2 regions of the Comamonas piscis genome follow, and region 2 is predicted to be linked to the other one. Evidence: riboswitches for the same ligand, from Rfam matches in the RefSeq annotation. Region 2 holds a riboswitch; the other holds the start of a gene.
The links. A riboswitch is a leader RNA that binds a small molecule or an ion and turns the genes downstream of it on or off. The one in region 2 is predicted to bind S-adenosylhomocysteine.

Region 1 (7,393 bases), 900 kb from region 2:
GCTGGGTCACCCCCATGCGCATGGCCACCTCTGCCTGGGTGAGCTTGGCTGTCTTGCGAAAAGCACTCAGAAATATCGGTAGTTGGCGGCTGGTGTGGACGATGAAGTCATCCATGCGTGCTCCCCATTCACAGTAACTCAGGAGCAGCTATTGTGAGGCCACAACCCATAGACTGTATTCCGAAAATACAAGTCTTGGTTTGTATTTCCGTTTTACAGCCAATGGCTTGTATTTACGCCAAATTCGGCGCCAGCGCCCGGCGCAGCACCTCGATGTCCATGCCCCGGCGTTCCGCCATGTCCGCCAGCTGGTCCTCACCGATTTCGCCGACATTGAAGTAGACGGCTTCAGGGTAGCCCAGGTAGAAGCCGCTGACGCTGGAAGCCGGGAACATCGCCAGGCTCTCGGTCAGCACCATGCCGATGTCGGCAGCATCCAGGGCCTGGAACAGGTCGATCTTGGCGGTGTGGTCGGGGCAGGCGGGGTAGCCGGGGGCGGGGCGCACGCCCTGGTATTTTTCCTTGATCAGCTCGGCGTTGCTCAGCGCCTCATCGGCGGCGTAGCCCCACAGATCCTTGCGCACGCGCAGGTGCAGGCATTCGGCAAAGGCTTCGGCCAGGCGGTCGGCCAGGGCCTTGAACATGATGCCGCTGTAGTCGTCCAGCGCTGCTTCAAATTCCTTGTCCTTCTTCTCGGCGCCGATGCCAGCGGTGACCGCAAACAGGCCGGCGTAATCGCCAATGCCCGATTCCTTGCTGGCCACAAAATCGGCCAGGCAGCGGCTGGGGCGCATCACGTTATCCACCGCCTGCTTTTCGGTTTGCTGGCGCATGCCGTACCAGGTCAGCAGCTCGGTGCTGCGCGACTCGTCGGTGTAGAAGACGATGTCGTCGCCCACCCGGTTGGCGGGGAACAGGCCCATCACGCCATTGGCCTGCAGCCAGCGGCCTTCGATGATCTTTTTAAGCATGGCCTGGGCATCGGCCAGCACCTTGCGTGCCTCCACACCGACCACTGCGTCGTCCAGGATGGCCGGGTACGGGCCGGCCAGGTCCCAGGTCTGGAAGAACGGGCCCCAGTCGATGTACTGGGCGATCTCGGCCAGGTCAAAGTTCTTGAACACGCGGCGGCCCAATACGCGGGGCGTGACGGGCGGGTGCGCGGCAAAGTCCACCGGGGTGGCATTGGCGCGGGCCTGCGCCAGGGTCCACAGCGGGGTCTTCTTCTTGTTGGCGTGCTGGGTGCGCACCTTGTCGTAGTCGGCCTCCACCTCCTGCAGGTAGCGGTCCTTGTTCTCGCCGAGCAGGCTCTGGGCCACGCTCACGCTACGCGAGGCATCGGGCACGTAGAGCACGGGGCCTTCGTACTTGGGGGCGATCTTCACGGCCGTGTGCACGCGCGAGCAGGTGGCGCCGCCAATCAGCAACGGAATCTTCTTGATGCGGAAATAGTCGTCCTTGTGCATCTCGCCGGCCACATACTGCATCTCTTCCAGGCTGGGGGTGATGAGGCCGGACAGGCCGATGATGTCCGCGCCCTCGGCCTTGGCGCGCGCCAGGATCTCGTGGCAGGGCACCATCACGCCCATGTTGATGACCTCGAAGTTATTGCACTGCAGAACCACGGTGACGATGTTCTTGCCGATGTCATGCACATCGCCTTTGACGGTGGCGATGACGATCTTGCCCTTGCTCGATACATCGAGCCCCGCGGCCTCTTGCTGGCGCTTTTCTTCTTCGATATAGGGCACCAGGTGGGCCACGGCCTGCTTCATCACGCGGGCCGATTTGACCACCTGGGGCAGGAACATCTTGCCGGCGCCAAACAGGTCGCCAACCACGTTCATGCCGTCCATCAGCGGGCCTTCAATCACATGCAGCGGGCGCCCGCCACCTTGCACCACGATGGCCTGGTAGGCCTCTTCAGTGTCTTCGGTGATGAAGTCGGTGATGCCGTGGACCAGCGCATGCGACAGGCGCTCGCCCACGCTGCGCGGGTGGTCCGGCGTGCCGCGCCATTCCAGCTTCTTGCTGTCGTCCTTGGCGCCGCTCTTGGCGCTGTCGGCCACTTCGACCAGGCGCTCGCCCGCATCAGGGCGGCGGTTCAGCACCACGTCCTCCACGCGCTCGCGCAGCACCGGCTCCAGGTCGTCATAGACGCCGACCATGCCGGCGTTGACGATGCCCATGTCCATGCCCGCCTGGATCGCGTGGTACAGGAATACGGTGTGGATCGCCTCGCGCACCGGGTCGTTGCCGCGGAACGAGAACGACACGTTGGACACGCCGCCGCTCACCTTGGCGCCGGGCAGGTTCTGCTTGATCCAGCGCGTGGCCTCGATAAAGTCCACGCCGTAGTTGTTGTGCTCTTCAATGCCGGTGGCCACGGCAAAGATGTTGGGGTCGAAGATGATGTCCTCGGGCGGGAAACCGACCTCGTCGACCAGGATGCGGTAGGCGCGCTCGCAGATTTCGATCTTGCGTTCGTAGGTATCGGCCTGGCCTTTTTCGTCAAAGGCCATCACCACGGCCGCCGCGCCATAGCGCTTGACCAGGCGCGCATGCTTCTTGAACTCGTCCACGCCCTCTTTCATCGAGATGGAGTTGACGATGCCCTTGCCCTGGATGCAGCGCAGGCCGGCTTCGATCACCTCCCATTTGGAGCTGTCGACCATGATCGGCACGCGGGCGATGTCGGGCTCGGAGGCGATCAGGTTCAGAAAACGCACCATCGCCGCCTTGCTGTCGAGCATGGCTTCGTCCATGTTCACGTCGATGACCTGGGCGCCGTTCTCCACCTGCTGGCGCGCAACGGCCAGCGCCTCTTCGTACTGCTCGTTCAGGATCAGCCGCGCAAAGGCCTTGGAGCCTGTCACATTGGTGCGTTCACCAACGTTAACAAACAGGCTGTCCCCAGCGATGAACACGGGCTCCAGGCCCGACAGGCGCATGGGAGGGACGGAAACGGGGACAGCAGACGCGGACATGGAGCTCACCTGTGACAACCAAAAACAGAGACAGAACAGGTGAGCGCCGTTGGAGCGGGCCTGGCAAGGCAGGCCCGTCGTCCTGCCCCAAGCCTGACAGGCTTGTGGTGGAGGTTCCACCCAGCCGGCTGCAGCGCTCCTTGGGACAAGGCCAGGCATTTTAATCCAGGCCAGCCGCGGTGGCTGCTGCGGGGGAACTTTCCAATAGCCAGAAACACCAAGTTCTTTCGTTGGTTATAGCCTTATTCAATCATAAGATGCTTTGACTTTCATCCATATTGCAGCACTTTTCTGGCAAAAACCGCCATTCCACAGCCAACACCGGCTTTCTGTATTTAACCAGGTCAAGGCCTGCCATTTGAGGAGAATTCCCTTGCATCTGAGTTTCAGTGCTTACTACACCCTGATCTTTGCCGTTCTGGTGCTCTTGCTGGGCAAGCTGCTGACCCGGCACATCCGCTTTCTGCGCGACTTCAACATCCCCGAACCGGTATCGGGCGGGCTGGTTGTCGCAGCCGTCATCTTTGCGCTGCACCAGCTCACCGGCCTGACCCTGGCCTTTGCCACCGCGATGCAGACCAGCTTCATGCTGGTGTTCTTTTCATCGATTGGCCTGAGTGCCAACTTTGCCAAGCTGCGCGAAGGCGGCATGGGCCTGGTGTTGTTCCTGGGTGTGATCGCCGCCTTTATCTTTGTGCAAAACGGCGTGGGCGTGGGCCTGGCCACCTTGCTGGGGCTTGATCCGCTGATCGGCTTGGTGGCAGGCTCGATCACCTTGCTGGGCGGCCACGGCACGGCCGGCGCCTGGGGCTCGGTGCTCGAGAACCAGTACGGGCTGAGCGGCGCCACCGCGCTGGGTATTGCCTGCGCCACCTTTGGGTTGGTGATTGGCGGCCTCTTGGGCGGCCCGCTGGCTAAGCGCCTGATCACCCGCCACCAGTTGGCCCAGCCTCGCAGCATGGCCACCCCAACAGCCAGCAATGCGGGCAGCGCCAGCGACGGCAAGGAACCGGCCAACTTTGAAACGCCCAATACAGCCCCCCGCCTGATCACTGCCGAGGCCGCCATTGAAACCCTGGCGCTGTTTGCCGGCTGCCTGGCCTTTGCCGAGTTCATGACCAGCGCCACCCAGGGCACCAAGCTGCAGCTGCCCACCTTTGTCTGGGCGCTGGGCGGCGGTGTGGTGATCCGCAATGTGCTGGACTATGGCTTTGGCTTCAAGGTGTTTGACCGTGCCATCGATGTGTTCGGCAATGCCGGCCTGTCCATCTACCTGGCCATTGCGCTGCTGTCGCTCAAGCTCTGGGAGCTGGCGGATCTGGCCGGTCCCTTGATGATCATCCTGGCTGTGCAAACCATCACCTTGGCGCTGTTCGCCGCCTTTATCACCTTCCGCATCATGGGCCGCAACTACGATGCGGCCGTGCTGGCCGCCGGCCACTGCGGCTTTGGCATGGGCGCTACCCCCACGGCTGTTGCCAATATGCAGGCCATCACCAGCCAGTACGGGCCATCGCACAAGGCATTTTTGATCGTGCCGCTGGTGGGCGCCTTCTTTATCGACATCATCAATGCCTTTGTGCTGCAGCTGATGATTGCCTGGCTGCGCTGAGGCAGTTGCCATATAGAAACGGGGCGTCGTGCAAACACGATGCCCCGTTTCGTTTTCAGGCCAGGATTACTGCGCCGATTGCGGCAGGCCAAAGATGCGGTCAAACGACCAGTTGAAGACAAAGGTGTAGACCAGGAAGAACAGCAGCAGGCCGATATCCATCACCAGTGCTTCCCAGAGGCTGACCTTGAACCACCAGGCAAACAGGGGGACGAGCATAAAGACGAGGCCACCCTCCATGCCCAGCGCATGCGCAATGCGGCGGCCCATGCCGCGCCCGCGCGTGGCCTGGCGCGCTTCCCAGCGCTCGAACAAATGGTTCCAGACCACATTCCACACAATGGCGATCACCGACGACACGGCGGCCACCACGCCCGAATGCGCGGCGCCCTGGCCGGACAAGGCCGACAGACCGGCGGTGGCCGCGATGATGGCAATCGCCTCGTACAAGGCGACATAGACGACGCGGCGCATGGGCCCTTGCAGTGACAAGGGGCTGTTGTGTATTTTTTGAACTGACATGGGGCGCTATCTTATGTGTCATCAGCTGATAACATAAGTCAGAATCTTTCAGAAAAATTGATATACCAATGCGCAGCGCTTTTGCCCCCTTCGACTCTGACACCATCCAGACCTTGTTGGCGGTGCTCGACCACGGCAGCTTCTCGGCGGCCGCACGCGCCCTGGGCAAGGTGCCTTCGGCGGTGAGCATGCAGATTGCCCAGCTGGAGGCGGAGCTGCAGATGCCACTGTTTGCCCGCGTGGGCCGCGAGCCAACGCCCTTGCCGGCGGCGTTGGCGCTGGAACCGCAGGCGCGCCTGCTGGCCGCACAGCTGCAGCAGCTCAATGCCCATGCGCTGGCCTTGGAGCAAGGGCTGGAATCGCGGCTCACCGTCGCCATCGCACCCGAGCTGGTGTCCGCGCCTTGGGCAGCACCCTTGGCGGCCTTGGCGCAGGAGTACCCGCAGCTGGCGGTGGAAGTGCTGACCGCCCCGCAGGCCGATGCCTTGACCATGCTGCACAGCGGCCGCGCGCAGCTGGCGCTGGTGTTTGAGCGGCCCAGCCTCGATGGCCGCGAAGGTTTTCAGGAAGTGGCGACCGAGACCTTGCTGGCTGTCATCGCCCCCAGCCACCCACTGATGCAGTCACTGGACCATGCACCTCCGCCGGGCGAAGCGACGCGGCCCCAGCTGCGCGAACACCACCTGACCAATACCCGGCAGATCATCGTCGCCAGCCGCGACTGGTCGCTCAGCCATGAGCGCCTGGTCTATGCCCGCGATGTCTGGCGCACCGACAACCATGCGGCTGCCTTGCAGATGGTCAGCGCCGGCATTGGCTGGGGCTGGCTGCCCCAGCCGCTGGTCGCGCCACTGCTGCAGTCGGGCGCGCTGGTGGCGATGGAGTTTGCCAACCTCAGCAACGGTGCCCAGCTGTATGTGGATGTGGTCTGGTCCAAGGAGCACCCGATGGGCCTGGCCGCCAAGCGCTTTGTGGCGCTGGTGCAGGCGGCATCACAAGCGCCACCGTCGGCAGAAACACCTTAAGCGCCCTGCGCCTCCTGTGGCGCAGCAGCGGCTGGCGGCAGATCGCGCACATGGATGTCCATCTGCGGGAAGGCCACTGCAATGCCGGCCGCCTTCAGGCGCGCATTGATGCTGCGGTTGAGGTCGTTGCGCACCGGCAGGCGGTCGTCCACCGCGCCCACATAGACGCGCAGCTCAAACTTCTGGCCCTGGCCTTCGAGCGCCATGAACCAGCAATTGGCCTCGGGCTCGCGCAGCACCTTGGGGTGCTCGGCCGCAATCGCCAGCAGCATGCGCTGCACCTCGGCCGGGTCGCTGCCATGGGCCACGGAGACATCGATGATCAAACGCGTCACATCGTCACTCAAGGTCCAGTTCGTCACCTGGCCGGTGATGAAAGTCTTGTTCGGAATGACGATTTCCTGGTTGTCAAAATCCAGCACCGTGGTCGCGCGGGTGCGGATGCGGGTGACGGTGCCGGTGTGCTGGTTGATGGTGATCACATCACCGACGCGGAAGGGCCGCTCCACCAGCAGGATCAAGCCTGAGACAAAGTTCGCAAAAATCTCCTGCAGACCAAAACCCAGACCCACGGTCAGCGCGGCGGCCATCCACTGCAACTGGCTCCAGCGCAGCCCCAGCAAGGACAGCGCGCTCACCGTGCCGGCAATCGTGATGCCATAGCGCGCCAAGGTAGCCATCGTGTAGCGGTCCGAACTGCTGACCCGGCGCGTGCTGGAGAACACTACCTCGACCAGGCCCGGCAGATTGCGGGTCAGGCTGAAGGTCATCAGCAGGATCAGCGCGCCGATCAGCAGGTCCATCAGGCTCACCGGTGCGGGGCGGGCAATGCCGCTGGCCTCCGTGTTAGTGGTGTACCAAAGCACCACCCCTTCAAAACGCAGCAGCGCCGGCAGCACTGGCGACCAGGCGTACACCAAACTCAGGGCCACCAGCACCCGCTGCAGCAAGCCCAGCAGGCGGTGCGCCTGGGTGCTCACCGTCACCAGCGCCATTTGGCTTTGCTCATCGCTGGCATTGGTGTTGGCATTGCTGGCAGTGCCCGTGCCGGCATCGGCAGCCGCCGCGGCATTGGCCGCCTGGCGCTGCAGCGCTGCCGCGCGCAGCCGGTTCAGCGCCAGCCGGCGCTCACCCAGCAGCAGCCAGCGCCGCAGCAGGCTCACCAGCACCTCCGCCGCCGCCAAAAACACAAAGCTGCTCAGCAGCGCCTGGATCACCTCGGTGGCGGTGTAGACATAGCCCAGCAC
Region 2 (7,393 bases):
GCCTCATCGGCGCGCAGCATGCGGCAGCGCTCGCGCGGGCCGCCTACGGCTTCCATGACCCACAAGGGGCTCTGGCCCCAGCCTTCCTGGCTTAGCCAATCGGCCAGCTGCAACACGGCCGCGCCATCGCGCAGCAGGGTGATCAGCTGGCGGCCAGGCGCCAGGCGGGGCAGCAGCTGCGCGATGGGGCTGGCATGCAGTCCCAGGCAGTCGCAGGCTTCCAGCCGCCAGCCCAGGCGGGCGGCAACCAGTGAAAAGGTCGAGGGCTGGGCATGGCAGCGCCATTCATCAGGCTGCAGGTGCGCGGACAGGCTGCCGCCCACGCCATGCCAAAAGGGGTCGCCCGAGGCCAGCACCACCACCCGCCGGCCGCGCGCGGCCAGCACCGGGGCCACATCAAAAGGCTGGGGCCAGGGGCGGCCACGGGCATCGATGGCCGCCAGCTGCAGATGGCGGAGGCCGCCAAATACCAGCTCAGCCTGGTCCAATGCCAGCTTGGCCGCAGCGCTGAGGCCTGACAATCCATCCTCGTTCACACCTATCAACGTCAACCACGGATCAGCCATGACGCATGTTCTCCTGCTGGGCGGCACCAGCGGCGCCAGCGAGTTGGCCCAGGCCCTGCACCAGGCGGGTGTCCGGGCTTGCTTCTCGTATGCCGGGGTGACCCAGCAACCGCTGGCCCAGCCCCTGCCCACGCGCAGCGGCGGCTTTGGCGGGGCCGAGGGCCTGGCGGACTTTATCCGCGCCCAGCGCATCAGCCATGTGGTGGATGCCACCCACCCCTTTGCCGCGCAGATGAGCCGCAATGCCTGCACGGCCTGCGCTGCTACCGGCACGCCATTGCTGGCGCTGGAGCGTGCGCCCTGGCAGGCGCAGCCCGGCGACCGCTGGACCGATGTGGCCAGCATGGCCGATGCCGCCAGCGCGCTGCCCGATGCAGCGACGCGGGTGTTTTTGGCGGTGGGGCGCAAACAGCTGGATGCCTTTGCCGCCTACCCGCAGCACCATTACCTGCTGCGCCTGGTCGATGCCCCTGTGCACGGCAGCTTGCCGCTGCCCCGGCATACCGTGGTGCTGGGCCGGGGCCCTTTCAGCATGGCAGACGACCTGGCCTTGCTGCAGCAGCACCACATCGCCTGGCTGGTGGCCAAGAACGCCGGTGGCTCCGCCACGCGAGGCAAGATCGATGCCGCCCGTGCGCTGGGTCTGCCGGTCCTGATGGTGCAGCGCCCGGCACTGCCGCTGCGGCCGCGCACTGACAGCGTCGCGGACGTTTTGTACTGGCTCCGTCATGGCGCCTTGCCGTCCACATCGCCGTAGTAGCGCGGCGTGTAGATATAGGGCCCGACGCGGCGGGTGAGGCTATTGCCTACGAGCACGACGGTGCGCATATCGGCCATCTCGGGCAGGGCCTCGGCAAGGCTGCAGACCTGCAGCGATTCCTCCGGCGTGGAGACGGCGCGGGCGAACACCAGCAGGCGCTCGGGCTCGCAATGCGCGCGCAGCAGCTCCAGCAGGCGGACAAACCCCTGCGGCCGGCTTTGCGAGCGCGGGTTGTAGAAGGCCATCGCAAAATCAGCCTCGGCCGCCAGCGCCACCCGGCGGGCAATCACCGGCCAGGGCTTGAGGTTGTCCGACAGATTGATACAGCAAAAATCATGGCCCAGCGGCGCACCTGCGCGGGCGGCTGCCGCCAGCATGGCGGTGACTCCAGGCAAGACCTGCACATCCAGCGCCAGCCAGCGCTCGGCCTGCGGTGCCTGGGCGCTCTCGATGGCTTCAAACACCGCCGACGCCATCGCGAACACGCCTGGGTCACCGGACGAGACCACGACGACCTGCCGGCCCTGGGCCGCCAGCTCCAGCGCCTGCTGGGCGCGCTCCAGCTCGACCCGGTTGTCCGAGGCCAGCCATTGCGGCTGGCGGCTGCCAGCTGGCGCGCTCTGCGCCAGCAAGGCCTGCGCACGCGCCACATAGGGGAAATAGCCCACGACATCGTCGGCAGCCAGCAAGGCCTGCAGCACGGCGGGCGTGATCTGGTCCAGGTCGCCGGGGCCCAGGCCTGCGATGGTCAGTTGGCCGTTGTTTACCATGCGGCCTCCGGGCGGCGGCCCTGGCCATGCACCAGCACGATGGCGAAATAGGGGCAGACCTCGTCGCCGACGTCGCTGAGGCGCGCGACCTGCTGCTGGTCGGTGGTGCCGTTTTGCACCAGCCAGGCGGCGTCCGCCCGGCCCGCGCGGGCCAGGGCGCGGCGAATACGCGGTAGGTTGCGGCCCACCTTCATGACCACCAGCGCATCGGCCGTGTCCATGCGGCGCACCAGCTCGTCCTCAGACAGGGTACCGGTCATCACGCTGAGGACATCGTCGCCCCAGGTGATGGGCTCGCCGGTGGCGTGCCAGCAGCCCACCATGCCGGGGATGCCGGGCACCACCTGCAGGTCCACATCGCCACGCGCGCGCAGCCGGGTGTAGAGGTGCATAAAGGAGCCGTAGAGAAAGGGGTCGCCCTCGCAGAGCACGACGACCTGTTCCTGTTTGGCCAGCGCGGCCAGGCGCAGGCACCAGTCGTCATAGAACTGTGCCAGCTGCTGCACATAGGCGGGGCTGTCCACCGGGATCTCGGTGGTCACTGGGTACTCCATCGGGTACTCGGTGGCCTGGAGGCTGAGCATGCCTTCGACCAACTGGCGGGCCTTGCCGGGCCGGCCTTTTTTGCGGAAAAAGGCCACATGGCGGGCGCCGCGCACCAGGCGGTCCGCCTTGATGCTCATCAGCTCCGGGTCGCCCGGGCCCAGGCCCACGCAGATGATGCCCGGCGCGGCCAGGCTGGTCTTATTCAACATGGCTGGCCATGGCATTGACGGCGGCCACGGTCATCGCCGAGCCACCCAGGCGGCCGCGCACAATCATCGATGGCACGGGCAGGTCCTGCATCAGCGCCTGCTTGGATTCAGCCGCGCCAATAAACCCCACCGGGAAGCCGATGATGGCTGCAGGGCGGGGGCAGCTTGGATCTTGCAGCATATTGAGCAAGTGGAAGAGGGCGGTCGGCGCATTGCCAATCGCCACCACGGCGCCGGCCAGGTGCGGGCGCCACAGCTCCAGCGCTGCCGCGCTGCGGGTGTTGTTCATCTTCTGCGCCAGCTCGGCCACGCCGGGCTCGTGCAGGGTGCAGATCACCGGGTTGCCGGCGGGCAGGCGCGAGCGGGTGATGCCTTCGCTGACCATGCGCACATCGCAGAGCACGGGGGCACCGGCCTCCAGCGCGCGCTGGCCGGCGGCCACCACGCCGGCAGAAAACTGCACATGCGCGGCCAGCTCCACCATGCCGGCGGCATGGATCATGCGCACTGCTACGCGCTCCTCTCCGGGGGTAAAGCGCTGCAGATCGGCCTCGCGGCGGATGGTGGCGAAGGACTGCCGATAGATCTCGGCGCCATTGGTTTCGTAGGTATGAACCATCACATTTCTTCAAACAACAGCCGGGGATTGTCGCGCAGACTGCGCGCGCTCCAGCGGGAATCGGGGACGGCTTGCGCGGATGCCTGGCGGATCCGCCCAAACAGAGGTTCGGTGTTGCCCGCCTGCGCTACCAAGGTGACCGTGGCAGGCAGCTGGCGTGCACAGCCCTTGCTGCAGCCAGAGACATGCAGGTGCGCGCCCTCGGGCACATGGGGGGCCAGCGCCAAAGCCAGCCCCTGCGTGGGCGCCAAGGCCTGGCTGCAACCAGGCGCCCCACTGCAGGCGGAGATGCGCAGCCGGGCATCGTGCGGATGGATGATCCAGTGGACTGGGTCGTCCAAGCCCGCCGCTTTGATCGCAGCGCTGTCCGATGGCGCCAGCCCTTCGACCAGCAGCATGCGCCAGGGTGTCAGCCGCAGGCCGCTGATGCCGCTGCCAGCCAGGCGCGCCAGTGCATCGGCAGCGACCCGGCCGAGGGGCGCGGCGACCAGCAGGCCGAGGTTGCGCTGCCAGCCTGGCTGCGGGGTGTCATCGGCGGGGAGATAGGGGGGGACTTCACACAGTCCATCGGGCAGGGCCAGCAGCGGCAATGCGGCTGGCTGGGCCTGCGCCTCGCGCAGCAACTGGGGCAGGCGGCCCGGGTGTGCGCCAGCAGCGCGTCGCGCACGGGCCTGGGCGGCGCACCAGCGGGCCAGTGCCAAAGTGGCGTGCACCGCCAAAGAGGGGTTGCTTGCCAGCCAGGCTATAGGCTGGCCAGGCACTTGCAGCAGCCAAGCACCAGGGGCTTGGCGGATCAGCTGTAGATCGGCCGCTACCTCGGCCAGGCCTGCATGGCGGCCGCTGGCAATCGACAGACCAAATTTGGCGGGCAGGCCGTCCAGTTCGGTATCGGATGCCATGGCTTGTTGCAACGCTTCCGCCAGCGCGAGCACGCCGTCATGGGGCTGGCTCAGCGGGTCAATGACCAGGTTGCGCAGCTGCTCCTGGCGCGCATCGGAGTCCAGCAGGCCCTGGGCGGCCAGCGCATCGAGCAGGGCGCGATGCTGATCGGGCGCCACGCCGCGCAGCTGGATATTGGCGCGGCTGGTGAGCTCCAGCAGGCCGGCGCCATGTTGCGCAGCCAGCTCGGCCAAACGCAGCGCCTGCGCGGCCGACAGCCTGCCCAGCGGCGGGCGCACCCGCACCACCAGCCCATCGCCAGAGGCCATGGGCAGCCAGGCACCCGGGCACCAGCCTTGGGTTTGTGGAGGGGATGAGGGTGGGGTGGAAAACATGGGGCGGGCGGCAGCGCAGGGGCAGGGCCGGGGTGCTGAAGTGTAGCGAAGTGCTTGCCCACCCCGTGGAGCTGAGCGCGAACCCCCTCGGTTTTTTGTCACAATTGGGCGCATGACGCTTGCAGCCCCCCGCATCCTCCTGGTGGACGACGACCCCAATATCCGCCGCTTTGTGCGGCTGGCCATGGAGGACGAGGGCTGGCAGGTCTTTGAAGCCGACAGCGCGCGGCGCGGCCTGATCGAGGCGGCCAGCCGCCAGCCCGATGCGCTGGTGCTGGACCTGGGCCTGCCCGATGCCGATGGCAAGACGGTGATCACCGAGCTGCGCGGCTGGAGCGGCCTGCCGGTGCTGGTGCTCTCGGCCCGCGACCAAGAGGAGGAAAAGGTGGCTGCGCTGGATGCCGGCGCCGACGACTACCTGAGCAAGCCCTTTGGTGTGCCCGAGCTGCTGGCGCGCCTGCGCGTGATGCTGCGCCGGGGCCAGCGCAGCGGGGGCGACAAGCCCGGCAGCACCGTGCGCTTTGGCGATGTGGAGGTGGACCTGGCCACGCATGAGGTGCGCCAGGCGGGGGCGGCGGTGCATCTGACCCCTATCGAGTTCCGGCTGCTGGCGGCCTTGGTCGCCGGCCAGGGCCGGGTGCTGACCCACCGCCAGCTGCTGCTGCAGGTCTGGGGCCCTGAGTATCTCGACCGGCCCCACTACCTGCGTGTTCACATGGCCAACCTGCGCCAGAAGATCGAGGCCGAGCCGGCCCAGCCCCGGCATCTGCTCACCGAGCTGCAAGTGGGCTACCGCCTGGTGGGGTTACAGGGCTGATGCCCTTATAATCTCGTTCCATCCGAGGAGCGTTGCAGCGTTTCCCAGTCTGGCCACACGCCAGACCACCATGGGGCGTGAGGCTCGGATTTCATCTCGCAACGACGCTCACCCACGCTTTCTGTGCGGTGAGATGGTCTTTCCCCTTCTTCCGCGGAACGTGGTTTTTCATTCAATTTTTGGAGAAAACCATGAACGCTGCTGTTCGTTTCAATCCCGCTGACTCTGCGATTACCGATATTTCCCTGGCCGGCTGGGGCCGCAAGGAAATCAAGATCGCCGAAACCGAAATGCCTGGCCTGATGGCCGTGCGTGAAGAGTTTGCTGCTGCCCAGCCCCTGAAGGGCGCGCGCATCACCGGCTCGCTGCACATGACCATCCAGACCGCCGTGCTGATCGAGACCCTGACGGCCCTGGGTGCCCAAGTGCGCTGGGCATCGTGCAACATCTTCTCGACCCAGGACCACGCCGCTGCTGCCATCGCCGAAACCGGCGTGCCGGTGTACGCGATCAAGGGCGAGTCGCTCAAGGACTACTGGGATTACACCCACGCGATCTTTGAATTCGGCGCCAAGGGAACCGAAGGCGAAGGCCCGAACATGATCCTGGACGATGGCGGCGATGCCACCATGCTGATGCACCTGGGCAAGAAGGCCGAGAAGGACCTGTCCGTGCTGGCCAACCCCGGCAGCGAAGAAGAGAAGATCGTGTTTGCCGCGATCAAGGCCAAGCTGGCAGTGGACGCCACCTGGTACAGCCGCAAGTCGGCCGAGATCATGGGTGTGACCGAAGAGACCACCACCGGCGTGCACCGCCTGAACGAAATGTCGGCCAATGGCTCGCTGCTGTTCCGCGCGATCAATGTGAACGACTCGGTGACCAAGTCCAAGTTTGACAACCTCTACGGCTGCCGCGAATCGCTGGTGGACGGCATCAAGCGCGCCACCGATGTGATGATCGCCGGCAAGGTCGCTGTGGTCGCTGGCTATGGTGACGTGGGCAAGGGCTGCGCCCAGGCACTGTCTGCCCTGCGCGCCCAAGTCTGGGTGACCGAGATCGACCCGATCAACGCACTGCAAGCGTCGATGGAAGGCTACAAGGTTGTGACCATGGAGTACGCTGCTGACAAGTGCGACATCTTCGTGACCACCACCGGCAACAAGGACATCATCCGCCACGAGCACATGATCGCGATGAAGGACGAGGCCATCGTCTGCAATATCGGTCACTTCGACAACGAAATCGATGTCGCATCGATCGAGAAGTACGAGTGGGAAGAGATCAAGCCGCAAGTCGACCACATCACCTTCCCGGACGGCAAGAAGATCATTCTGCTGGCCAAGGGCCGCCTGGTGAACCTGGGTTGCGCCACTGGCCACCCCAGCTTTGTGATGTCCAACTCCTTTGCCAACCAGACCCTGGCGCAGATCGAGCTGTTCGCCCGCCCCGACGCTTACGAAGTTGGCAAGGTCTATGTGCTGCCCAAGATCCTGGACGAGAAGGTCGCCCGTCTGCACCTGAAGAAGGTGGGCGCGCAGCTGACCGAGCTGAGCCAGTCGCAAGCCGACTACATTGGCGTGAAGAAGGAAGGCCCTTACAAGCCTGAAACCTACCGCTACTAATCCAGGAGCCGCTGATACGGCCCCTGATACGTTGTCTCATGGACCGTGGTAGCGCCTCTGGGTGAGCACCTGGTAGGCATTTTTGATGAAGACTGGCTGCTCCGCTTGGCGGGCCCGCCAGTCGTTTTGATTGAAGGAAAGCGCATGCGCGCAGATGTATTGTTGGTGGAAACGGGCCTGGCGTCGACCCGCTCGCAGGCCCAGCGCCTG

Region 1: it holds a riboswitch for S-adenosylhomocysteine, as region 2 does, so the genes downstream of both, metH (methionine synthase) here and ahcY (adenosylhomocysteinase) in region 2, are expected to answer to the same signal.

What each region holds. Positions count from the first base shown of each region.
Region 1 covers NZ_CP058554.1:364,732-372,124, forward strand. Annotated here, with positions in the region: gene HS961_RS01750 (helix-turn-helix domain-containing protein) at 1-115, opposite strand, end outside; gene metH (methionine synthase) at 234-2,987, opposite strand; S-adenosyl-L-homocysteine riboswitch at 3,022-3,135, opposite strand; gene gltS (sodium/glutamate symporter) at 3,361-4,599, shown strand; gene HS961_RS01765 (PACE efflux transporter) at 4,666-5,121, opposite strand; gene HS961_RS01770 (LysR family transcriptional regulator) at 5,190-6,146, shown strand; gene HS961_RS01775 (mechanosensitive ion channel domain-containing protein) at 6,143-7,393, opposite strand, start outside.
Region 2 covers NZ_CP058554.1:1,265,485-1,272,877, forward strand. Annotated here, with positions in the region: gene cbiE (precorrin-6y C5,15-methyltransferase (decarboxylating) subunit CbiE) at 1-566, opposite strand, end outside; gene HS961_RS05690 (cobalt-precorrin-6A reductase) at 565-1,323, shown strand; gene cobJ (precorrin-3B C(17)-methyltransferase) at 1,293-2,096, opposite strand; gene cobI (precorrin-2 C(20)-methyltransferase) at 2,090-2,851, opposite strand; gene HS961_RS05705 (precorrin-8X methylmutase) at 2,841-3,470, opposite strand; gene cobG (precorrin-3B synthase) at 3,470-4,744, opposite strand; gene HS961_RS05715 (response regulator) at 4,857-5,561, shown strand; S-adenosyl-L-homocysteine riboswitch at 5,580-5,678, shown strand; gene ahcY (adenosylhomocysteinase) at 5,753-7,183, shown strand; gene HS961_RS05725 (TlyA family RNA methyltransferase) at 7,328-7,393, shown strand, end outside.